3 regions of the Streptomyces sp. NPDC088400 genome follow, and region 1 is predicted to be linked to each of the others. Evidence: riboswitches for the same ligand, from Rfam matches in the RefSeq annotation. Region 1 holds a riboswitch; each other region holds the start of a gene.

Evidence for each region. A riboswitch is a leader RNA that binds a small molecule or an ion and turns the genes downstream of it on or off. The one in region 1 is predicted to bind cyclic di-AMP.
Region 2: another riboswitch for cyclic di-AMP. It lies ahead of ACIQD6_RS27375 (C40 family peptidase); the one in region 1 lies ahead of ACIQD6_RS07045 (peptidoglycan DD-metalloendopeptidase family protein).
Region 3: another riboswitch for cyclic di-AMP. It lies ahead of ACIQD6_RS19865 (transglycosylase SLT domain-containing protein); the one in region 1 lies ahead of ACIQD6_RS07045 (peptidoglycan DD-metalloendopeptidase family protein).

What each region holds. Positions count from the first base shown of each region.
Region 1 covers NZ_JBIVMZ010000002.1:473,107-479,828, reverse strand. The annotation lists gene ACIQD6_RS07060 (STM4012 family radical SAM protein) at 1-565, shown strand, start outside; partial or broken gene ACIQD6_RS07055 (STM4011 family radical SAM protein) at 573-1,483, shown strand; gene ACIQD6_RS07050 (SGNH/GDSL hydrolase family protein) at 1,511-2,338, opposite strand; gene ACIQD6_RS07045 (peptidoglycan DD-metalloendopeptidase family protein) at 2,543-3,508, opposite strand; cyclic di-AMP (ydaO/yuaA leader) riboswitch at 3,513-3,704, opposite strand; gene ACIQD6_RS07040 (tyrosine-protein phosphatase) at 4,152-4,964, shown strand; gene ACIQD6_RS07035 (DUF6126 family protein) at 5,010-5,132, opposite strand; gene ACIQD6_RS07030 (helix-turn-helix domain-containing protein) at 5,241-5,864, opposite strand; gene ACIQD6_RS07025 (aspartate aminotransferase family protein) at 5,936-6,722, opposite strand, start outside.
Region 2 covers NZ_JBIVMZ010000012.1:90,504-97,225, forward strand. The annotation lists gene ACIQD6_RS27365 (ATP-dependent Clp protease proteolytic subunit) at 1-371, shown strand, start outside; gene ACIQD6_RS27370 (hypothetical protein) at 378-686, shown strand; cyclic di-AMP (ydaO/yuaA leader) riboswitch at 1,108-1,219, shown strand; gene ACIQD6_RS27375 (C40 family peptidase) at 1,233-1,706, shown strand; gene ACIQD6_RS27380 (ATP-binding protein) at 1,833-2,270, opposite strand; gene ACIQD6_RS27385 (helix-turn-helix domain-containing protein) at 2,526-3,380, shown strand; gene ACIQD6_RS27390 (DUF397 domain-containing protein) at 3,389-3,673, shown strand; gene ACIQD6_RS27395 (8-amino-7-oxononanoate synthase) at 3,749-4,912, opposite strand; gene bioB (biotin synthase BioB) at 5,056-6,276, shown strand; gene ACIQD6_RS27405 (adenosylmethionine--8-amino-7-oxononanoate transaminase) at 6,269-6,722, shown strand, end outside.
Region 3 covers NZ_JBIVMZ010000007.1:285,491-292,212, reverse strand. The annotation lists gene ACIQD6_RS19890 (sensor histidine kinase) at 1-69, shown strand, start outside; gene ACIQD6_RS19885 (ABC transporter ATP-binding protein) at 205-1,089, shown strand; gene ACIQD6_RS19880 (ABC transporter permease) at 1,082-1,846, shown strand; gene ACIQD6_RS19875 (response regulator) at 1,959-2,642, shown strand; gene ACIQD6_RS19870 (serine hydrolase domain-containing protein) at 2,780-3,925, shown strand; cyclic di-AMP (ydaO/yuaA leader) riboswitch at 4,679-4,864, shown strand; gene ACIQD6_RS19865 (transglycosylase SLT domain-containing protein) at 4,869-5,645, shown strand; gene ACIQD6_RS19860 (amino acid permease) at 5,787-6,722, opposite strand, start outside.

The sequences.
Region 1 (6,722 bases):
GCGGCTGCGGCTCTACCGGCAGGGGCGCGATCACCTGCTCTCCCACGGCTACGAGCAGGTGTCCATGCGGATGTTCCGCCGTCCGGACGCCCCGTTCCAGGAATCCGGCGCGGATGACTACGCCTGCCAGACCGACGGCATGATCGGCCTGGGCTGCGGAGCCCGCTCGTACACCTCCGGTCTGCACTACTCCTTCGACTACGCCGTCGACATGCGTGAGATACGGACCATCATCGACACCTACACGACGACGGAGGACTTCTCCCGCGCGGAAGTGGGCCGCCGTATCGACGGTGACGAGGCGCGCCGCCGGCATCTGCTCCAGTCGCTCCTCCAGGCGCAGGGCATGGACGTGGCCGACTACCGCGACCGTTTCACGACCGGCCCGGCCGAGGACTTCCCGGCCGAGCTGGCGCGGTTCGCGGCGCTGGGCTGGCTCGACGAGAGCGCGGGCCCGGGCCTGCTGCGGCTCTCCCCCGAGGGGCTGGCGCATTCGGACGCGCTGGGCCCCGCGCTCTTCTCCCCCGCCGTACGGGCCGCGATGGCCGCGTACGAAGTGAAGTGAGAGGCACGTGGACTTGACGATCCTCTACCGCGGCCCGCTCGCCTCCTGCGACTACGACTGTCCGTACTGCCCGTTCGCCAAGCGGCGTGACAGCCGCGATCAACTGCGAGCCGACCGGGACGCCTTGGAGCGGTTCGCCGGATGGGCGTCGGAGCGCACGGACGACCGGCTGTCGGTGCTGTTCACTCCCTGGGGCGAGGGCCTGGTCCGCTCCTGGTACCGGCGGGCGCTCACCGAGCTGTCACAACTGCCGCACATCCGCCGGGTCGCCATCCAGACGAATCTGAGCTGCCGCACCGACTGGCTGGCGGACGCCGATCCCGGAACGCTGGCCCTGTGGTGCACCTACCACCCGGGGCAGACTCCGTACGACCGGTTCCTCGCGAAGTGCCACGAGCTGGCCGACCGGGGCATCCGGTTCAGCGTGGGGGTCGTCGGTCTCACGGAGCACCTGGAGCACGCCCGGCGGCTCCGCGCCGAGCTGCCCGAGCACATCTATCTGTGGATCAACGCGGCCGAGGGGCACAGCTATACGGACGAGGAGGCCGCCCGGTGGACGGGGCTCGATCCGCTGTTCCCGTACAGCCGCCATCCGCACCGCTCAGCCGGTCTGCCCTGCAGAACGGGCGAGTCGGTGATCTCGGTGGACGGCGAAGGTACGGTACGGCGCTGCCACTTCGTCCCCGCCGAGCTGGGCAACCTGTACGACGGGTCGTACCGGCGGGCGCTCACCCCACGGGCCTGTCCGCTGGCGGTGTGCGACTGCCATATCGGCTATGTGCATCTGGAGACGCTGCCGTTGTACGACGTGTTCGCCGGCGGGGTCCTGGAGCGGATCCCGGCAGGAGCGACAGGAGCGTAGGACGCCCCCCATCAGCCCCTCCGCCCCCGTCTCGCGCCCCTCCCCCATCCCGGCCGCTCCCCCATCCCGGCCGCTTTCCCGCGTCAGTGTTTCAGCGGCAGCAGGTCGGGCCGCTTGGCTTCCATATGGTCGCCGGACGATTCTCCGCGCAGCCGGCGCCCGATCCAGGGCACCAGATATTCGCGTGCCCAGTGGATGTTGTCGCGCCGCACCTCCAACGTGCCGCGCGGCGGCTCGGGCGGCCATACCTGATCCGGGTCGGCCGGCACATCGACGCCGAGTACCTGGGCGGCGCGCAGCGCCACTCGGGTGTGCCCCTCGGGCGACATGTGCAGCCGGTCGCCGTCCCAGGCTCGCCTGTCCTGTACGGACTTCAGCGACCAGAGGTCGAGTACCGGGCAGTTGTAGCGGTCCGCGATGGACCGGGTATGGGCGGTGAACGTGGCGATCTTGCCGCGCAGATGACGCAGCACCGGTACGCCACGGGTGTCGAAGCCGGTGGTCAGCATGACCGTGCCGACGCTGTTGGTGAGGTCGGCGACGGCTCGCTCGAAGCGCTCGGCGACATCGTCGGGGTCGGTGCCGGGCCGGATGATGTCGTTCCCGCCGGCGCAGAACGTCACCAGGTCCGGGGCGAGTTCCTTCGCCCGCGGTATCTGCTCCGCCACGATCTGGTCGAGGAGCCGACCGCGTACGGCGAGATTCGCGTACCGGAAATCACCGTGAACGGTGTCGGCCGCCCTTCCCGGGTCCGGCAATTGGTCGGCGAGCAGTACCGCGAGCCGGTCTGCCCAGCCGACGAAGGCCCCGTCGGGCCCTGGGTCTCCCACGCCCTCCGTGAAGCTGTCACCGAGCGCCGTGTACGACCCGAATGTGTCACTGGTTCTTGTTCTCGAATCGTCGTTTGCCACAGCAGGACATCCTCCACCCGGAGATGTGACCTACGCGACCGTAAGGAGGGGTTGACGTGGGGTGAGATACGCCATCGGTCAATTTTCGACCAAGCGGGAATAGCGGAAAACAGGAGCTGCCCGGCACCGAAAGTGCCGGGCAGCGCGCGCCGGTGCGAAAAGAACGAAGACGCGAAGGCGCGGAGGGGCGAATGACGTGCAGGGTCAGACGTTGACGCCCTGCTGGCGGAGGAAGGCCAGCGGGTCGATGTCCGAGCCGTAGTCCGGACCGGTGCGGATTTCGAAGTGCAGGTGCGGTCCCGTGACATTTCCGGTGGCACCGGAGAGGCCTATCTGCTGGCCCTCGCCGACACTCTGGCCGGTGGAGACGGCGAGGGACGACATGTGACCGTACTGCGAGTACTTGCCGTCGTCGTGCCGGATGACGACCTCATTGCCGTACGAGCCGCCCCAGCCGGCGGACACGACGGTGCCCGCGCCGACCGCCTTGACGGTGCTGCCCGAGGACGCCGAGAAGTCCACGCCGGTGTGGTAGCCACTGGACCAGCTGCCGCCGGACGCGCGGTACTGGGTGGTGACGGGCGCGTCAACGGGCTTGGCGAAGTCCGAACCGCTGCTCTGCGAGCCGGTGTTGGCGGCGGGAGCCTTGCGCTCGGTGGCACCGGATCCCGAGGACTCACCGGTGGATCCGCTGGAGGACTTGACCGGGGCCTCGGCCTTCGCCGGGGCCTCCGAGGCCGGGGCCTCCGAGCCACCGCCGGCGGACTTCGTGCCGATGGTCAGCTTCAGACCGGGGTGGATCATCGACGGGTCGTCACCGACCACCGAACGGTTGTCGTCGTACAGCTTCTGCCAGCCGCCTCTGACCTTCTGCTCGTCGGCGATCCTGGACAGGTAGTCGCCGGAGACCACGGCGTACGTCTTCGCGGTCTGGGTCGCGGCCTGCTTCACGCCCCCCTGCGCCTGCGCGGCGGAGACATTCCGGGCCGCGTGCTCGGCGGTGGACTCGGCGGCCTGCGGCGCGGCGGCCGGTGCGGCCTTCTCGGCGGCGTGCGCGCCGGTGGCACCGATCAGCGGGAGCGCGATGGCGGCGCCGCCCGTACCGGCGGCGATGAATCCGCGTGAGATCGGGTTGGCCTTGGGACGGCGGTGCTTACCCTTCGCGGGCATGGCGAATTCCTCTCCGGCGCCTACGAGGTGAGCTGTCGGGTTCGGGCTGGAGATGCCCGGCCGCGCCTGGCACGCGACTTCACCCCAAGCCGTCCGTACTGACGGAACGGCGTACTACCTGGGTCCCCCGCTCCTGCCACGCGTGGATGGATGGATAAGAATTCCGGGCGGCGGCAGGATTCGGCGTTCCGCTCGGATTGAAAGTGAACGTAAGCGAGTCGGACGGCCGTAACAAGCAGATCTTTCCCGATGCCCGAACGCGCTGCGTCATTACCCGGGCCCGTCGGTGACACTGAGTGGATTACCGATCTTCCCCACCCGTGTGACACGGCAATTCGTATGCGCGGCGTCAGCACAGAACGTCACGGATATGATCCTGCTCACGAGTCGGGGTCCATCTCCCTCGCGAGTGGGGCATGTTGCATGTAATTACCCAATACGGACAGACCTGGATATGAGCGAACTCCAGCCACCCGGGCCGTCCTCGGCAGGCACACGCAGGCACATCCGGATCCCGCCATTGAATCGATTGCCCCTGGTACAGATGTCATAGAGTCAGGAAGTCGTGGGGCCGGAAAGCCTCAGGGTCAGGAATCGGTGTCGTCGGCGAGCAGCGCCGACGGCGGACACGGAGGAGCAGGCCGTGACGCAGAAGGTGCCGCAGGTCCCGTCGACGGAGCCCGAGCTGACCGGAGTGCGCAACTTCCGGGACGTGGGCGGGCTTCCGACCACGGACGGTCGGCAGGTGCGGTACGGCACACTCTTCCGCAGCGGCCATCTCGCCAACGCCACCGCGACCGATTCGGCCTTCCTCTCCACTCTCGGCCTGCACACGATCTTCGACTTCCGCAACTCCGCCGATCTCAAGCTCGACGGCGCGGATGTGGAACTGGCGGGCGTACGCCATGTGAACATTCCGCTCTCCGACCCGGCCGACGGCGCCGAGTTCTGGCGGATGATCCGGCACGGCGACCTGGAGCAGCTGCACTCGATCCTCGCCGAGGGCAAAGCCGCCGCCCGGATGACCAACTCGTACCGCTCGATCATCGCGGACCGCACCGCCGAACACAGCCGCGTCCTGCACGCCCTCGCCGAGGACAGCGTCCCCGCGCTCATGCACTGCGCGGCGGGCAAGGACCGGGCGGGGCTCTCCATCGCGGTGTCCCTGCTGGCGGTCGGCGTCGAGCCCGAGGCGATCGAGGCGGACTACCTGAAGTCGAACGATCCGCACCGCCGTTACCGGATCGTCCGCAGCGACACGTCACCGGCCGGGACCTCGCCGGAGGTGATGGAGCTGCTCGGCCCGCTCTTCGACGCCCGCGCCGAGTACCTCGCAGCGGCCTTCGAGACCATCGAGAAGACGTGGGGCAGCACCGACCGCTATTTGACCGAGGGACTGAGGCTCGCCCCGGAGACCCGCGAGCGGCTGCGCGCCCGCCTCCTCGACGAAGACTGACCCGCGCCGGGCCGTGGCCGGACATCCAAGCCAAAAGCCACGAAATTATCGGCCTTCCGCTCCCACGGTGAAGAGCAGATAGAGGAAGCCCGCGAAGAGATGCCCGGCCACCAGGTAGGCGAAGAGCCGGATGACCAGCCCCCGGGGAAACGACTTCTCCTCGTTCATCACCCTCTCCGGGCTCCCCACCGACTCGGCCGACCTCTGATCCGAACGACCCGAATCGAATGCTGCGTCTGAATTGTCCGTCATGGTGACAGGCCTCTCTCCAGAAGATCAGCGGCGATGAGTGCCGCCGCCGAAGCACAGCTCGGCGGCGGGACTCTGCAGCAGGGTGTGGACAAAGAGCAGCTCGGTTCCGCCGGTTCCGTCCGCCGCGATCCGGTGCGGGGTGAGCGAGTCGAAGTGCGCGCTGTCCCCTGGACCGAGCATATGGACGACGTCCCCGAGATTCAGCCGCAGCCGCCCGTCGAGGACATAGAGCCACTCCTCCCCCGGGTGTACGCGGACGAGGTCACCCTGCGCCCCGTACGGCACCTGGAGCCGCAGCGGCTGCATGGCCCGGCCCGGCCCACCCGCCTGGTGGTACGTCCAGCCACCGGCCTCGACAGGCTCCGTCCGGTCGGCGCGGACGATGGGTTCGCGCTCCGGAGGCATCTCACCGAGCAGTTCGGAGATGGTCGTACCGTAGATACGTGCCAGGCCCAGCAGCATCGGCAGGGACGGCTGGCGGCGGCCCGTCTCCAGGCGGGAGAGGTGAGCGGGGGAAAGCCCCGCCCGCCGGGCGGCGGCCTCCAGAGTGAGCCGGCGACTGCGGCGCAGCTCGCGCAGGCGTGGCGCGACATCGGGCAGCTGTTCGGGCAGCGCGTCGGCTGCCTCTCCACCGGGAAAAGCGGTCATACCCCCATTGCGCCAGGATCTTTCCTCTGGGGCAAGTTTCTTACCTCAGAGGCAAAAGATCCGGGATCCCCCTAACGGTTGGCCACAGCCTGCTTCACCAGTGTCCTGCCGAAGTCCCACATCAGCCCGCCGCCTCCGTGAGCGTCGTCCATGACCGCCGTAAAGGCGTCCACGAAGCGCTCGACCTCCTGTTCGCCGATGGTCAGCGGCGGAATCAGCTTGATCACCTCCAGATGGTCGCCGGAGACCTGGGTGAGGATGCGGTGCTTCTGGAGCAGGGGTACGACCACCATCTGGGCGAAGAGCCCCTTGCGTGCCGCCTGGAGCATCGTCCAACGGCTGCGCAGCTTGATCGAGTTCGGCCGGCCGAACTCGATGCCGATCATCAGCCCCCGGCCCCGTACCTCGTGCAGCAACTCGTAGCGGTCCACCAGCGCGGCCAGCCGCGACCTGAGCAGATCGCCGGTCACCCGCGCGTTGGCGACGGTCTTCTCGTTCTCCATCACCGACAGGACGGCCAGGCCCGCCGCCATGGCCTGGGCGTTGGATCCGAAGCTCGCCGAGTGGACCAGCACCCGGTCCATCGAGGAGTAGACCTTCTTGAAGATCCAGTCCTTGCCGAGGGTCGCGCCGACGGGCACATATCCGCCGGAGAGCGCCTTCGCCACACAGACCAGATCTGGCTCCACGCCTTCCTCGTGCTGGTACGCGTAGAAGTCGCCGGTCCTGCCGAGGCCGGTCTGCACCTCGTCCGCGATGAGCAACGCCTTGTGCCGGTGGAGCAGTTCCTGGGCCTGGCGCAGAAAGCCGGGCGGGCTCTCGTGCACCCCCTTGCCCTGGATCGGCTCGATGACGAAC
Region 2 (6,722 bases), on a different contig from region 1:
GCAAACGGATGGCCCTGCCCGGCGCCCGGATCCTCGTCCGGCAGCCCGTCATCGAGGACCCCGTCCAAGGGCAGCCGTCCGACCTGGCGATCCACGCGGACGAGATGCTGCGGCTGCGCGCGCTGCTGGAGTCCCTGCTCGTACGTCACACCGGCCAGAGCGCGGAACGGATCGCCGAGGACATCGAACGCGACAAGATCTTCACGGCTGCCGACGCCAAGGCCTACGGCCTGATCGACCACGTGATCGAGAACCGCAGGACCTCTCTCGACCTCCCCGGATCCACGGGCCCCACAGACCCCTCCGACCCCGCAGACCCCACAGCCCCCTCCGGCTCCTCCGGCTCCTCCGGCTCCTCCGGCGGACGGTGACCACCGGTGCTGCCTCCTGAACTGCCGCCGCTGCCCGCCCTGACCCGCGCCGAGGGCGACATGGTCGACAGCTACCTCCAGCTCGTCGATCTGCTCGGGCGGATCAACCCGGCCCGGGGCTCGGACACCTACGGCGCCCTCCGCGCCGCACAGGCACTCCCCGCCCGAGCCGCCGCCCTGCGGGACGCCCTGACGGCCATGCACACCCGCGGCGAGACCGAGCTGCACGCCGCGACCCTGGCCCGCGCGCTGCGGGTGCTCGACGGTGAGCGACGGGCGGGACGGGTCACGCTGCCTCCCGAACGCCCGGCCTGAGCACACCCCTGGCACCCCGGACGGCCACCCGACGACCGCCCGACGACCGTCCGGCCCTCCCGTATGGACGCGCCCATACGGGAACGGCTCGCTCGTTCAGCGTATGAACTGCATGGACGAGTCCGAGGAAGTGAGTTGCGCAATGCGGCGAGATCCGTAACGCGCCCCCCATTCCCCCGCAGCTACGGCCCTCATCAAGGCTCCGCGTCCGGGCCCGACACACCGAGTCGCCACCCATACGGATCAGACGTGATGAACTTCACATATCGTCGTTTCGGCCCGGATATCCGCCACGGCCAGGTCAAGATCCCTGCACGACAAGCCCCCGCCACCGCGGCGGGGCGGTCCGGGCGGACGCCGAGTCCTGCCGCCGTTCCGGATGACTGGTCGACAGGAGTGGATCGGCAGGAGTGGAGGACCCAATCAGTACGGGATGACCCGCGGTCCGGGCCGTCCCTCGGGGTGAAGCCGCTCACGCGGCCGGGCATCTTCGCCAGTCCGAACCCGACAGGTCATCTTTCACAGGCGGCTGACGAAGGGTTGCGCATGACTGCGCAGGCACATGTCCCGTCTTTGCTGTCCCGGACCGGAGCCGTATCGGTCCTCACACTCGCCGCTGTCGGCGGCACGATGCTCGCGCCCGGCGCGACACCCGACGCCTATGCCGCCACGCACGCGGTCAAAGCCATGAAGGTCGCCGCCTCGAAGCAGGGCTCCCCGTACCGGTGGGGCGCCACCGGGCCGTCCCGCTTCGACTGTTCAGGGCTGACGCTCTACTCGTTCAAGCGGGTGGGCAAGAAACTCCCGCGCACGGCGCAGCAGCAGTACAACAAGACCCGCCACATCTCGCGCTCCCATCGGCGCAAGGGGGACCTGGTGTTCTTCCACTACGGGAACAGCATCTACCACGTGGGGATCTACGCGGGCAGGGGCAAGATCTGGCACTCGCCGAAATCCGGGTCCAAGGTGCGGCTGGAGAGGATCTGGTCCAGGAGTGTCTGGTACGGGCGGGTGAAGTGAGCCGGTGAGGTGAGCCGGCGCACCGGATGTACGGCGCGGTGAACAGGGGCGGCCCCGGTCCACGGACCTGGACCGGGAGCGCTCCGGCAGCGTCCGATCGCGCCCGCCCCCTGTCCGGACCGTGTGTCAGCTCTGGACGGGGGCCGCCGTCCAGGGCAACGCGATCCAGACGGTCTTGCCGCCCTCCGGCGTCGGGGTGACGGAGACCCGGCCGCCGCACTCGGCCGCCAGCGAGCGGATGATCACCATGCCGCGGCCGTTGTCCTGCTGTACGGCCGCCGGCAGCCGCTGCGGCCAGCGCGGGTGGCTGTCGGTGACCCCCAGCCGCAACTCCCCGTCACGCTCCTCCAGCCAGACGTCGACCGTGAAGGTGGGCGACTGGCCGAGGGTGTGCTGCACCGCGTTGGTGGCCAGTTCCGAGACGATCAGCCGGACCGTGTCGGCGGTCTCGGCCTCACCGGGCAGACCCCATGCCGTCAGCAGGTCCGCGACGTATCTTCGGGCCGCCGGCACCGACGCGGGATCGCTCGGCAGTGTGATGGATGCTTCCTGATGGTCTGCCATGGCGATGCCGTCCCTTTCCCGCCGGACCGGACCCGGCACAGAGCGGATGCCTGCGCGGACGGCCTCGGACCGTGCTCCGCGCCAGCGTGCCACTCATGGTGCCGTTCTCCGGGCTGATCCACCGCGATATGCATATATCTGTCGCTCAAAGCGGTGAACCGTACTACGCGAGACCGTATTTGGGCCCCGGAAAGATACCTTCTCCGCGCGGCGCCGGATGGCGTCGGCCGGGAGAGCGCGGAGAAGGGTTAATTCATGCGGCATATTCCAGAGGTGCGTCGGCGCAGGCTCGGGGACGAATTGCGCAAGCTGCGACAGAGCGCGGGCCTCACGAGCGGGGACACGGCGCGGCTGCTCGGCTGGCATCAGTCGAAAGTCAGCCGGATCGAGACGGGCGTCAGCGGGGTGAAGGACGACGATCTGGCCGCGCTCCTGGATGCTCTGGGCATCTCCGATCCCCAACTGCGCGCTTTGCTGGGCGCGTTGGCGGGCGCATCGAGCGGCGGGCCCGGGTGGTGGATGGCGTACGGCGGCGTGATCCCGCCCCAGTACCGGGACTTCATCAGCCTGGAGTCCCAGGCCCGTACGGCGCGGACACTGGAGACCTCGGTGGTCCCTGGGCTGCTCCAGACGCCCTCGTACGCCCGCGCCGTGACGCGGGCCGCGCTGGAGGGACTGCCCGCCGCGACGGTCGACTCCCTGGTCGATGTGCGCCTCGCCCGCCAGGAAGTGCTGCGCGCCGCGCAGCCGTTGGAGCTGCACGCCGTGCTCGACGAGGCCGTGCTGCGGAGAGAGGTGGGCGGGCCGGAAGTGATGCGAGATCAATTACGGACCTTATCGCTGCTGGCCGGTCTGCCTCATGTGCGCCTCCAGGTACTCCCGTTCAGCGCCGGTGGCTATATCGGGCTCACTGGACCTTTCGTTATCTTCTCTTTTCCGCACATTACTGATCTGGATTTGGTCGTTCTCGACCACCTCACGAATAGCCTCTATCTTGAGCGGAAAGAAGACCTTGAGGCGTACTGCGCCGCGTTCCGCATCATGCAGGCGCACGCCCTCTCACCCAAGGATTCATTGGATCTCATCGCCGGGATCGGTGACGGCGCGTAGGGAGCATCATGTCCGCTTGCCTCGCACAGCCCCCAGTCCAGACTTCGGACTCCACTCTCCCCCCATCCCCCACTCCCCCCACCTCTCTTCCCACCGCCCCGGTCCCCGCCCCGGCCTGGCGGCGCAGCAGCTACAGCACCGGGGCGAACAACTGCGTGGAGTCCGCCCGCACCCGCGCGGACGGACTGGCCGTACGTGACTCGAAGGATGTGAACCTGCCGCATCTGTCCTTCACCCCGGGCGCGTGGACGGCGTTCGTCCACGCGTTGTGCGGGGAGGCTGCCGCGTCCTGAGCACGTTCACGTACACACCGGGACCAGAGCCCGGGACTCTCAGGTGGTGGGCCCGGGACAGTCGAGTACCGGATCTCAGCCGACGGACGCGGCAGCCCCCTCCGACGCCGTTGCCACGATCGTCCGTACCGCCGTGCCGATCTGTTCGTCCGTCAGGTCGGCACGCGCGGTGAGCCTGATCCGTGAGATGCCGTCCGGCACCGACGGCGGCCGGAAACAGCCCACCCCCAGGCCCGCCGCGCGACAGTCGGCCGCCCAGCGCACGGCCGCCTCCGGGGACGGCGCCTGTACGGAGACCACGGCGGCGTCCGGTCGTACGGCAGTCAGCCCCGCCTCCGTGAGCAGCCGGTGCAGCGTACGGGCCACCTCGCGGGCGCGCCCGGCCCGCGCGGGCTCCCGGCGCAGCAGCCGCAGGCTCTCCAGCGCGCCGCCGACGGCCGCCGGCGCCAGGCCCGTGTCGAAGATGAACGTGCGCGCGGCGTTGACCAGATGCTCGACGACCCGGGCCGGACCGAGGATCGCACCGCCCTGGCTGCCCAGGGACTTGGAGAGCGTGAGGGTCGCCACCACACCGTCCGCGCCCGCGATGCCCGCCGCGTTCGGCGTGCCCCGGCCGCCGTCGCCCAGGACGCCCAGACCGTGCGCGTCGTCGACGAGCAGGGCCGCGCCGTGCGTACGGCAGGCCTCGTCCAGTTCCCGCAGGGGCGCCGCGTCGCCGTCCACCGAGAACACCGCGTCGCTCACCACGAGCGCCCGCCGACCGGGGTGGGTGCCGAGTGTCTTGTGCACGGCCTCGGGATCCGCGTGCGGGACGACGGCGGTCTCGGCGCGCGACAGCCGGCAGCCGTCCACGATCGAGGCGTGGTTGCCCGCGTCGGACAGCAGCAGCGAGCCGCGCGCGGTCAGCGCGGTGAGGGCCGCGAGATTGGCCGCGTAACCGGAGGAGAGGACGAGCGCGGCCTCGAAACCGCAGAATTCGGCCAGTTCCCGTTCCAGTTCGGCGTGCAGGTCCGTGCTGCCCGTCACCAGCCGGGAGCCGGTGGAGCCCGCGCCCCAGAGACGGGCCGCGTCCGCGGCGGCCCCGGTCACCGCGGGGTGCCGGGCGAGGCCCAGATAGTCGTTGCTCGCCAGGTCCAGCAGGGCGGAGTCGGCCGGGCGCGGCCGGAGCGTACGGACCAGTCCCGACCGCTCGCGGGACCGCGCCTCGTCGTCGGTCCAGCCGAAGGGGTCCTGCACCATGTCTCCGGTCCTTTTGTAGGCTGCGCACAGACTCTAACCGGGGAAGCAACGGAACATGGTGTGGTGATGCACACACCTCGATCCCACGGTGTTGTTGGGTTCCTCCTTTGCCCGGGGCCGCCCGGTAGGCCAGGATCAGCACCATGGATCTGCTGAAGACGCTGGTGGAGAAGGGCCTGCGGCGCGAGCTGCCGACCCGCGAAGAGGCGCTCGCCGTACTGGCGACGTCCGACGACGAGCTGCTCGACGTGGTGGCCGCGGCGGGCAAGGTACGCCGGCAGTGGTTCGGGCGGCGGGTGAAACTGAACTATCTGATCAACCTCAAGTCCGGCCTGTGCCCGGAGGACTGCTCGTACTGTTCCCAGCGGCTGGGCTCGAAGGCGGAGATCCTCAAATACACCTGGCTGAAACCCGATGAAGCCTCGAAGATGGCGGCCGCCGGGGTCGCGGGCGGGGCCAAGCGGGTCTGCATCGTCGCCAGCGGCCGGGGGCCGACGGACCGGGACGTCGACCGCGTCTCGCGGACCATCGAGGCGATCAAGGAGCAGAACGAGGGCGTCGAGGTGTGCGCCTGTCTCGGACTGCTCTCCAACGGGCAGGGCGAACGGCTCCGGGCCGCGGGCGCCGACGCGTACAACCACAACCTCAATACGTCCGAGGCGACATACGGCGACATCACCACCACCCACACCTACGCCGACCGGGTCGACACCGTGCAGCAGGCCCAGGCGGCCGGCCTGTCCGCCTGTTCCGGGCTGATCGCCGGCATGGGTGAGAGCGACGCGGACCTGGTCGATGTCGTCTTCTCCCTGCGCGAGCTGGACCCGGACTCGGTGCCGGTCAACTTCCTGATCCCGATGGAAGGGACCCCGCTCGCCAAGGAATGGCACCTCACCCCGCAGCGCTGCCTGCGGATCCTGGCGATGACACGCTTCGTCTGCCCGGACGTGGAGGTCAGGCTCGCGGGCGGGCGCGAGGTGCACCTGCGCACCCTGCAGCCGCTCGCGCTCCACCTGGTCAACTCGATCTTCCTCGGCGACTACCTCACCAGCGAGGGCCAGGAGGGCAAGGCCGACCTCGACATGATCACGGACGCGGGCTTCGAGGTGGAGGGCGCGGACACGTCGACGCTGCCCGGCCACCGGAGCGGCGGCTGTGCGCCGTGCGGCGGGGACGAGGCCGGCGGGAACACCGGGGCATGCGGAGGCGGAGCCGCCGAGGGCGCCGGATCCGAGAGTGCCGGACGCGACAGCGGCGGGCACGAGAGCGGCGCGCCTCGTACGGAGGAAAGCTCCTCGGTTCGTACGGACCTGGTGGCGGTACGCCGCCGCGGCGCCGGTACGGACCTGGCTCCCAATGCCTGAGCTTGCCCCCCAAGAACTGCTCGCCCTGGACCGGGCCCACGTCTGGCATCCGTACGGCCCCATGCCGGGCCGTACCGAACCGCTGGTCGTGGAGTCCGCGTCCGGGGTACGGCTACGCCTCGCCGAACCCGCCCACGGACAGCGGGAGTTGGTCGACGGCATGTCGTCCTGGTGGTCGGCGGTCCACGGCTACAACCACCCCGTACTGAACGAGGCGGCGCACGGCCAGCTCGACCGGATGAGCCATGTGATGTTCGGCGGACTCACGCACGAGCCCGCCGTGCGGCTCGCGGCCACACTCGTGGACATCACCCCGGAACCACTGCGCCATGTCTTCCTCGCCGACTCCGGCTCGGTGTCGGTCGAGGTCGCGGTCAAGATGTGCCTCCAGTACTGGCGCTCCGTGGGCCGCCCCGCCAAACAGCGGCTGCTGACCTGGCGGGGCG
Region 3 (6,722 bases), on a different contig from region 1:
GGCGGCACCCTCATCGCGGGACCGCGGCCGGACGCCGGCTTCCGGGTCCTGGCGACACTGACGTACTGACCCGGACTCAGACCGCCCGGTCTCATTCGCAAGTATGGCTTCGGTGCGCGAAGGCCGTCCGGACAATCCGGACCCGGGACCGATGCGGCCGACACGACGCCCGATGAGACTTGCCGTGTGATCAACGTCCAGAACTTGACCAAGAGGTACGGGCAGAACACCGTCGTGGGCGGCCTCACCTTCACGGTGCGGTCAGGAACCGTCACCGGATTCCTGGGCCCCAACGGAGCCGGTAAGTCCACGACGATGAGGATGATGCTCGGTCTCACGCGCCCGGACACCGGATCCGCGAGCATCGACGGCCGTCCCTACCTCGAACTGAGGTACCCGGCCCGGCATGTTGGCGCCGTGCTGGAGACATCGGCTCCGCATCGCGGCCTGACCGCCGCCGACCACCTGTTGTGGATCGCGCAGAGCAACGGGATCGCCCGGAAACGGGTCGGAGAGGTACTGGAGATGGTCGGCTTGACGGGCGCGGCCCGTCGGCGGGTCGGTACGTTCTCCCTCGGGATGGGCCAACGCCTCGGCCTGGCCGCCGCCCTGCTCGGCGACCCGCCCGTCCTGGTGCTCGACGAGCCGGTCAACGGTCTCGACACGGAGGGCATCCGATGGCTGCGCGAACTGCTGCGCCGGATGGCCGCCGAGGACCGCACCGTCCTGGTCTCCAGCCACCTGATGACCGAGATGTCCATGGTCGCGGACCACCTGGTCGTCATCCACAGGGGGCGACTCCTCGCGGACACCGGCATGTCGGACTTCATCCGACGTCACGGCCGGACGTATGTACGCGTGCGGGCCTCGGACCCTCAACTGCTCGGCAGGGAAATGGAACGCAACGGAGCCTCGCTGATGTCCGCGTCGGACGGCAGTCTGGAGGTTGACGGCCTGCCGGCGGCCGAGATCAGCCGACTGGCCACTGCCAACGGAGTCCTGCTCGACGAACTGAGTACCCATACGGAATCCCTTGAGGACACCTTCCTCGAACTCATCGGCAAGGGAGCGAGGAACACCGGTGTCTGAGACAGCCGCGGCCATCCGGGCCGAGTTCACCAAGCTGCGAGGCGTCCGCGGTACGTACACGGCACTGCTGCTGTTCGTCCCCTTCAGCGTCTTCATCGCCGCCCTCGGCGGCTGGTCGGCGAAGGGCGCGATCGACTCCGGCAGCCCCGGGCTCCGCGCCGACTTCACCCCCGGACAGGCCGGCCTGGACGGCATCCTCTACGGTCAGCTCACGCTGATCGTGTTCGGCGTACTCATGTTCTCAAGCGAGTACGTGTCGGGCATGATGCGGGTCTCGCTGCTCGCGGTGCCCCGGCGCGGCCGCCTCTACGCCGCGAAAATGGCCGTCACCGCCGGCGCCGCCGTGACCGTCGCGGTCCCTGTCACCGTCGTCGGCTACCTGGTCACCCAGCTCGCTCTCGGGCCCCACGGCGCCCCGATCGACGCGAGCGGTGTCCCCCGTGCCCTGATCGGTGCGGTCGTCTACCTGACACTGATGAGCCTGTTCGCGGCAGGTGCGGCCGCGGTGGCCCGAAGCGCCGTTGTCCCCCTGGCCATTCTGCTCCCGATGGTGCTCGCCGGGTCCCAGATCCTGTCCGTCCTCGGGGCGACGAAGGAGGTCGCGCGGTACTTCCCCGACCGGGCCGGTGCGCAGATGCTCACCATCAACTCGACCAACGCCTACACCGGGTTCGTTGTGCTTCTGCTCTGGACCGCGGCCGCGCTGGCCGCCGGCTACGTCCGGCACAGCCGTTGGGAACCATCGGGACCCGGCTGATGCCTGAGCCGCTCCTGCCCTCAACTGATGCGGCAAGCAAGGTCCTTGAGAAACAGCACTGCTAACGTGACGGAAGTCGATGGCCCAATGAACACCATGCGAGGAATCCGGGATGGCCGAGGCGGTCCGGGTGCTGGTCGCGGACGATCAGGCACTGTTGCGTGGGAGTTTCCGTCTCCTTGTCGATTCGACCCCCGGAATGGAGGCGATCGGGGAGGCAAGTGACGGCGCCATGGCAGTGGAACTGGCCCGAGAGCTGAAACCACATGTCGTTCTGATGGACCTGCGTATGCCCGTCATGGACGGCGTGGCCGCTACGCGGCAGATCTGCTCCGACGACTCAATGGCAGACGTTCGCGTGCTTGCTCTCACCATGTTCGACATGGACGAGTATGTCTACCCGGCCCTTCAGGCAGGTGCCAGCGGGTTCATGCTGAAGGACGCCTCGCCCTCCGACCTGGTCGCCGGTATTCGCGTCATAGCCGACGGCGACGGTGTGTTGGCACCGACCGTCACGCGCCGCCTCCTCGCGAAGTTCTCTCCCCGCGGCGAAGTGCTCCAGACATTCCGGCCCACACCAAGACTTGCCGGGCTCACCCAGCGGGAACAGGAGGTGCTCGTGCTGATCGCGAACGGATTGTCGAACGCCGAGATCTCCGGGCGTCTGGTGATCGGTCTGCCGACCGTGAAGACTCATGTGAGCAGCCTGCTTGCCAAGCTGAATGCCCGCGACCGAGCGCAACTTGTCATCGTCGCCTATGAGAGCGGCCTCACCAGGCCTGGGGTGTCGACCTGAGGCCGGTCCGCGAGCTAAATCGTTCGTGACGAGATCGCGCATCGCCGTACTGTGACCCGGTCAACGACCGTGGGAGGCAGAGGCGCGTACCCCCTGGGCACAACGAGCCCCCACGGCCATGCGGAGGGCGCGACACGGTGGATCAGCGCAACGGATGGGCCGACGAGCACTTCGGAGCCGTCGCCGACGTGTTCGCGCGGAACTTCACCGAGTTCCCCGAACTCGGCTCTGCCGTCACGGTGTTCGCCGGCGGACGCAAGGTCGTGGATCTGTGGGGCGGGGTCGCGGACCAGCGGACCGGCCGGCCGTGGGACCAGGCCACAGTGGTGCCGGTCTTCTCCTGTGCCAAGGGCATCGTGAGCCTGTGCGCCCACCTCCTCGCGCAGGAGGGACGCCTCGACCTCGACGCCCCGGTGAGCCGGTACTGGCCCGAGTTCGCGCAGCACGGCAAGGACGCCATCACCTGCCGCATGGTCCTCGGGCACCGGGCGGGACTCCCCGCCCTCGACCGGGTACTCAGCTTCGAGGAGATCGCCGGCTGGACACCGGTGACCCGGGCCATGGAGGAGCAGAAGCCGCTGTGGGAGCCGGACACGGCGTACGAGTACCACGGTCACGTCTTCGGCTTCCTCATCGGTGAGGTCATCCGGCGCATCACCGGGCTCACTCCCGGCGCGTACTTCCGCCGCGTCGTGGGCGACCCGCTGGGACTACGGGCCTGGATCGGCCTGCCCACCGAGGAGACGGCCGGCCGTGCCCGGCTCGTCGAGGCCGAGGGACGGCCGGGGATGCCAGGGCCCGAGCACCTGCTCACCCGCATCGTGACGATGAACGGAGCCCTGGCCTTCCCCGGTCTCGACGAGCCGCACGGCTGGAACGACCCGGCGCTGCTGGGAATGGAGCTGCCCGGAGCCGGTGCCACGGCGTCGGCGAGCGGACTTGCCGGGCTCTACGCCGCCACCGTGACCGGCATCGAGGGCCGGGAGCGGCTGCTCACACCGGACACCGTGACGGACGCGGTCCGCGAGATGTCGTCCGGCAAGGGGTGGCTGGGCTTCGACGCCGGGGCACGCTGGGGCTCGGGCTTCCTGCTCGACTCGCCGGCCTTCCGGCCGATGCTGGGGGAGCGCAGTTTCGGCAACGACGGAGCCGGCGGCCAATTCGCCTTCGGCGACGACGAGTTCGGCGTGGGCTTCGCGTACACCGCCAACCGCATGATCGGCCACGGCGACGCCCGTGCGGACCGCCTCGTCGCGGCTGTGCGCGACTGCCTGGCAGGCTGACGCCCGCGAGTGGGCGGGGCGAGAGCCGTGTCGGTCGGCAATTCTCCGGTGACGCTCCACATCCCCGAGCCCTGTGCCGCGTATTCCGCAGACTCCAGAATCTGGAATTCGCCGGTTCTCGGGTAAAAGGAAGCGCCGGAAAGGTTTCTGACTCCCGATCGCCCTGCATTGCCGGATGAACCCGGTTGCCTTGAGCGGGAGATCATATTCCTGAGTGATGTGACGACAGGCAGTCAGAAATGCGACCGTCGCTGCCCATTTGATGCCGCCGACGGCGCACCCGGGCAAGGAGTGGCCGGACGAGGGTGACTCGCTGTGTGGGAACGAACTCTGGAGTGTCGGTGTTGCTGCCCGGCCGGGCGATGTCGGGATGGGGCGGTGTCGGGGTGGGCGCGTCCCGGGGCGTCGGTCGCGTCGTCGTCGCGGAGTACGAGGCCCGTACAGCATCAGCCGCCCATATGGGCGTTTTGCTGGCGTTCTTGCTTTAAGTCTTATTTGGAATATTCGCGTAACTTACTGCCCTCTGTTCGGTGTTGTGACGCGCATCCCCCCCTTGCCTCGTGATTCCCGTCACGCCCTGCGCCGCGGTGAGGTTCTTGCTCGCCCGTCCACTTCGCTCACAGGGAAGGAGAGTTGAGTTTCCTGGCGTGGAATGGGGAGACCGGGATTTGCCGGTTCGGATTCCCTTATGGAGGGGCGTTGTGAATTCAGGACTTGTTTCGCCCGGACGTTCTCGTCTAGTTTCACGTCACTCCGGATAGAACGCCGAATCCTGCCGCTGTCCGGAAACCACACCCACTCACCTACGGCAGGAGCGGGGAACCCAGGTAAGTCGCTGATCCGATACCGGACCGGCTAGGGGTGAAGTCGCATTCCCACGCGGCCGGGCATCTCCCGCCCGAACCCGACAGCTCACCTCGCAGGCGACGGAGAGGAATTCGTCATGCCCGCAAAGGCCAAGCACCGTCGTCCCAGAATCAGCCCGCTCGCCCGAGGCCTCGTCGCCGTGGGCGCGGGTGGCGCCGTACTCGCCCTTCCGCTGGTGGCCGCGACCACCGCCAGTGCGGCCCCGTCGGCGGGTCATGTCGCCGCCGAAGCGGCTACCGCGCCCGCCGCCGTCAAGGCCAAGCCGGCCAGCTACTCCGTGGTCGCGGGTGATTCTCTTTCCAAGATCGCGCACGCGCATTCCCTGAGCGGCGGCTGGAAGAAGCTGTACCAGGACAACGAGAAGGCCGTCGGCGACGACCCGTCGCTGCTTCACCCCGGCACCAAGCTGTCGATCGGCGAGAAGGCCAAGGCCGAGAAGGCCACGGCCGGCGCTGCCACACAGGCGAGTGCCGAAAACGCGAAGTCCGGTGCGGGCGCCACGGTCGTCCAGGCGGCGGCGGAGAAGACGTACTCCGACAACCTGGACGGTTGGATCAAGGAGTCGCTGGACGTCATGGCCGCCCACGGCATTCCGGGCACCTACGACGGCATCCACCGCAACATCATCCGCGAGTCCGCGGGCGACCCGGCGGCCATCAACAACTGGGACTCCAACGCCGTGGCCGGCACCCCGTCCAAGGGGCTCCTCCAGGTCATCGACCCGACGTTCCAGGCCTACCACGTGCCCGGTACGTCGACCGACAGCTACGACCCGGTCGCCAACATCACGGCCGCGTGCAACTACGCCGCCGACAAGTACGGCTCGATCGACAATGTGAACGGCCCCTACTGACAGTCCCTGCCGGGATTCGTCAGGACGCCGATACGCGGGCCCCTGCCGGAGCGATGATTCGCGCCGGACAGGGGCCCGCGTATCGGTGGCGGGCGACACGGCGGTGGAGCGGCCGGGCCGCACGGAATTCCGGCGTCCGGTTCACACGCGGCGTGCGCGCAGCTCCCGCAGGCCCGCCACCGCCAGGACGAGTGCCGCCGCACCCAGGGACCACAGCAGCTGCGGACGCGCCGTGTCGTCGGTCAGCATCAGCCCGAACAAGACCGCCATCGCGACCAGCGCCGCGATGGTCAGGCCCGGGAAGAGCCACATCTTCAGGATCAGGCGTTCCGGTGCCTCCTCCTCGATACGCCGCCGCAGGCGCAGCTGCGACGCGGCGATCAGCGCCCATACGAAGAGGAGCACCGCGCCGACCGAGTTGAGCATGTAGAGGAAGACCGAGTCGGGCCACTTCAGATTGAGCAGCACGGAGACGAAGCCGAACGCCACGGAGGCCAGGACCGCCCGGCGCGGCACGCCCCCCTCGCTCACCTTTCGCAGCGAGCCCGGCGCCTCACCCCGTTCGGCGAGCGAGAAGACCATCCGGGACGCCCCGTAGAGGTTGGCGTTGAGCGCCGAGAGCAGAGCCACGAACACGACGATGTTCATGATCTGCCCGGCGGACGGGACGCCGATCGCGTCGAGGACGGTGACGTACGGACTCAGCCCCGCCTTCTGCGCCGTCCACGGCAACGCGGTCACGATGACCAGCATCGAGCCGACGTAGAAGAACAGGATCCGGAACACCGAGCTGCGCACCGCCCTGGCCACCGAGCGCACCGGGTCGTCGGACTCGGCCGCCGCGATCGTGACGACCTCCAGGCCGCCGAAGGCGAAGACGACGGCGAGGACACCGGAGACGACGCCCTGCCAGCCACCCGGCAGGAAGCCGCCCTGCCCGGTGAGGTTCGTGAGGCCGACGGGGTCGGTGTCGGGCAGGATGCCGAAGATCGCGAGCAGCCCGAGGACCAGGAACGCGACGATCGCGAAGACCTTCAGGGCGGCGAACCAGAACTCGAACTCGCCGAAATTCTTCAC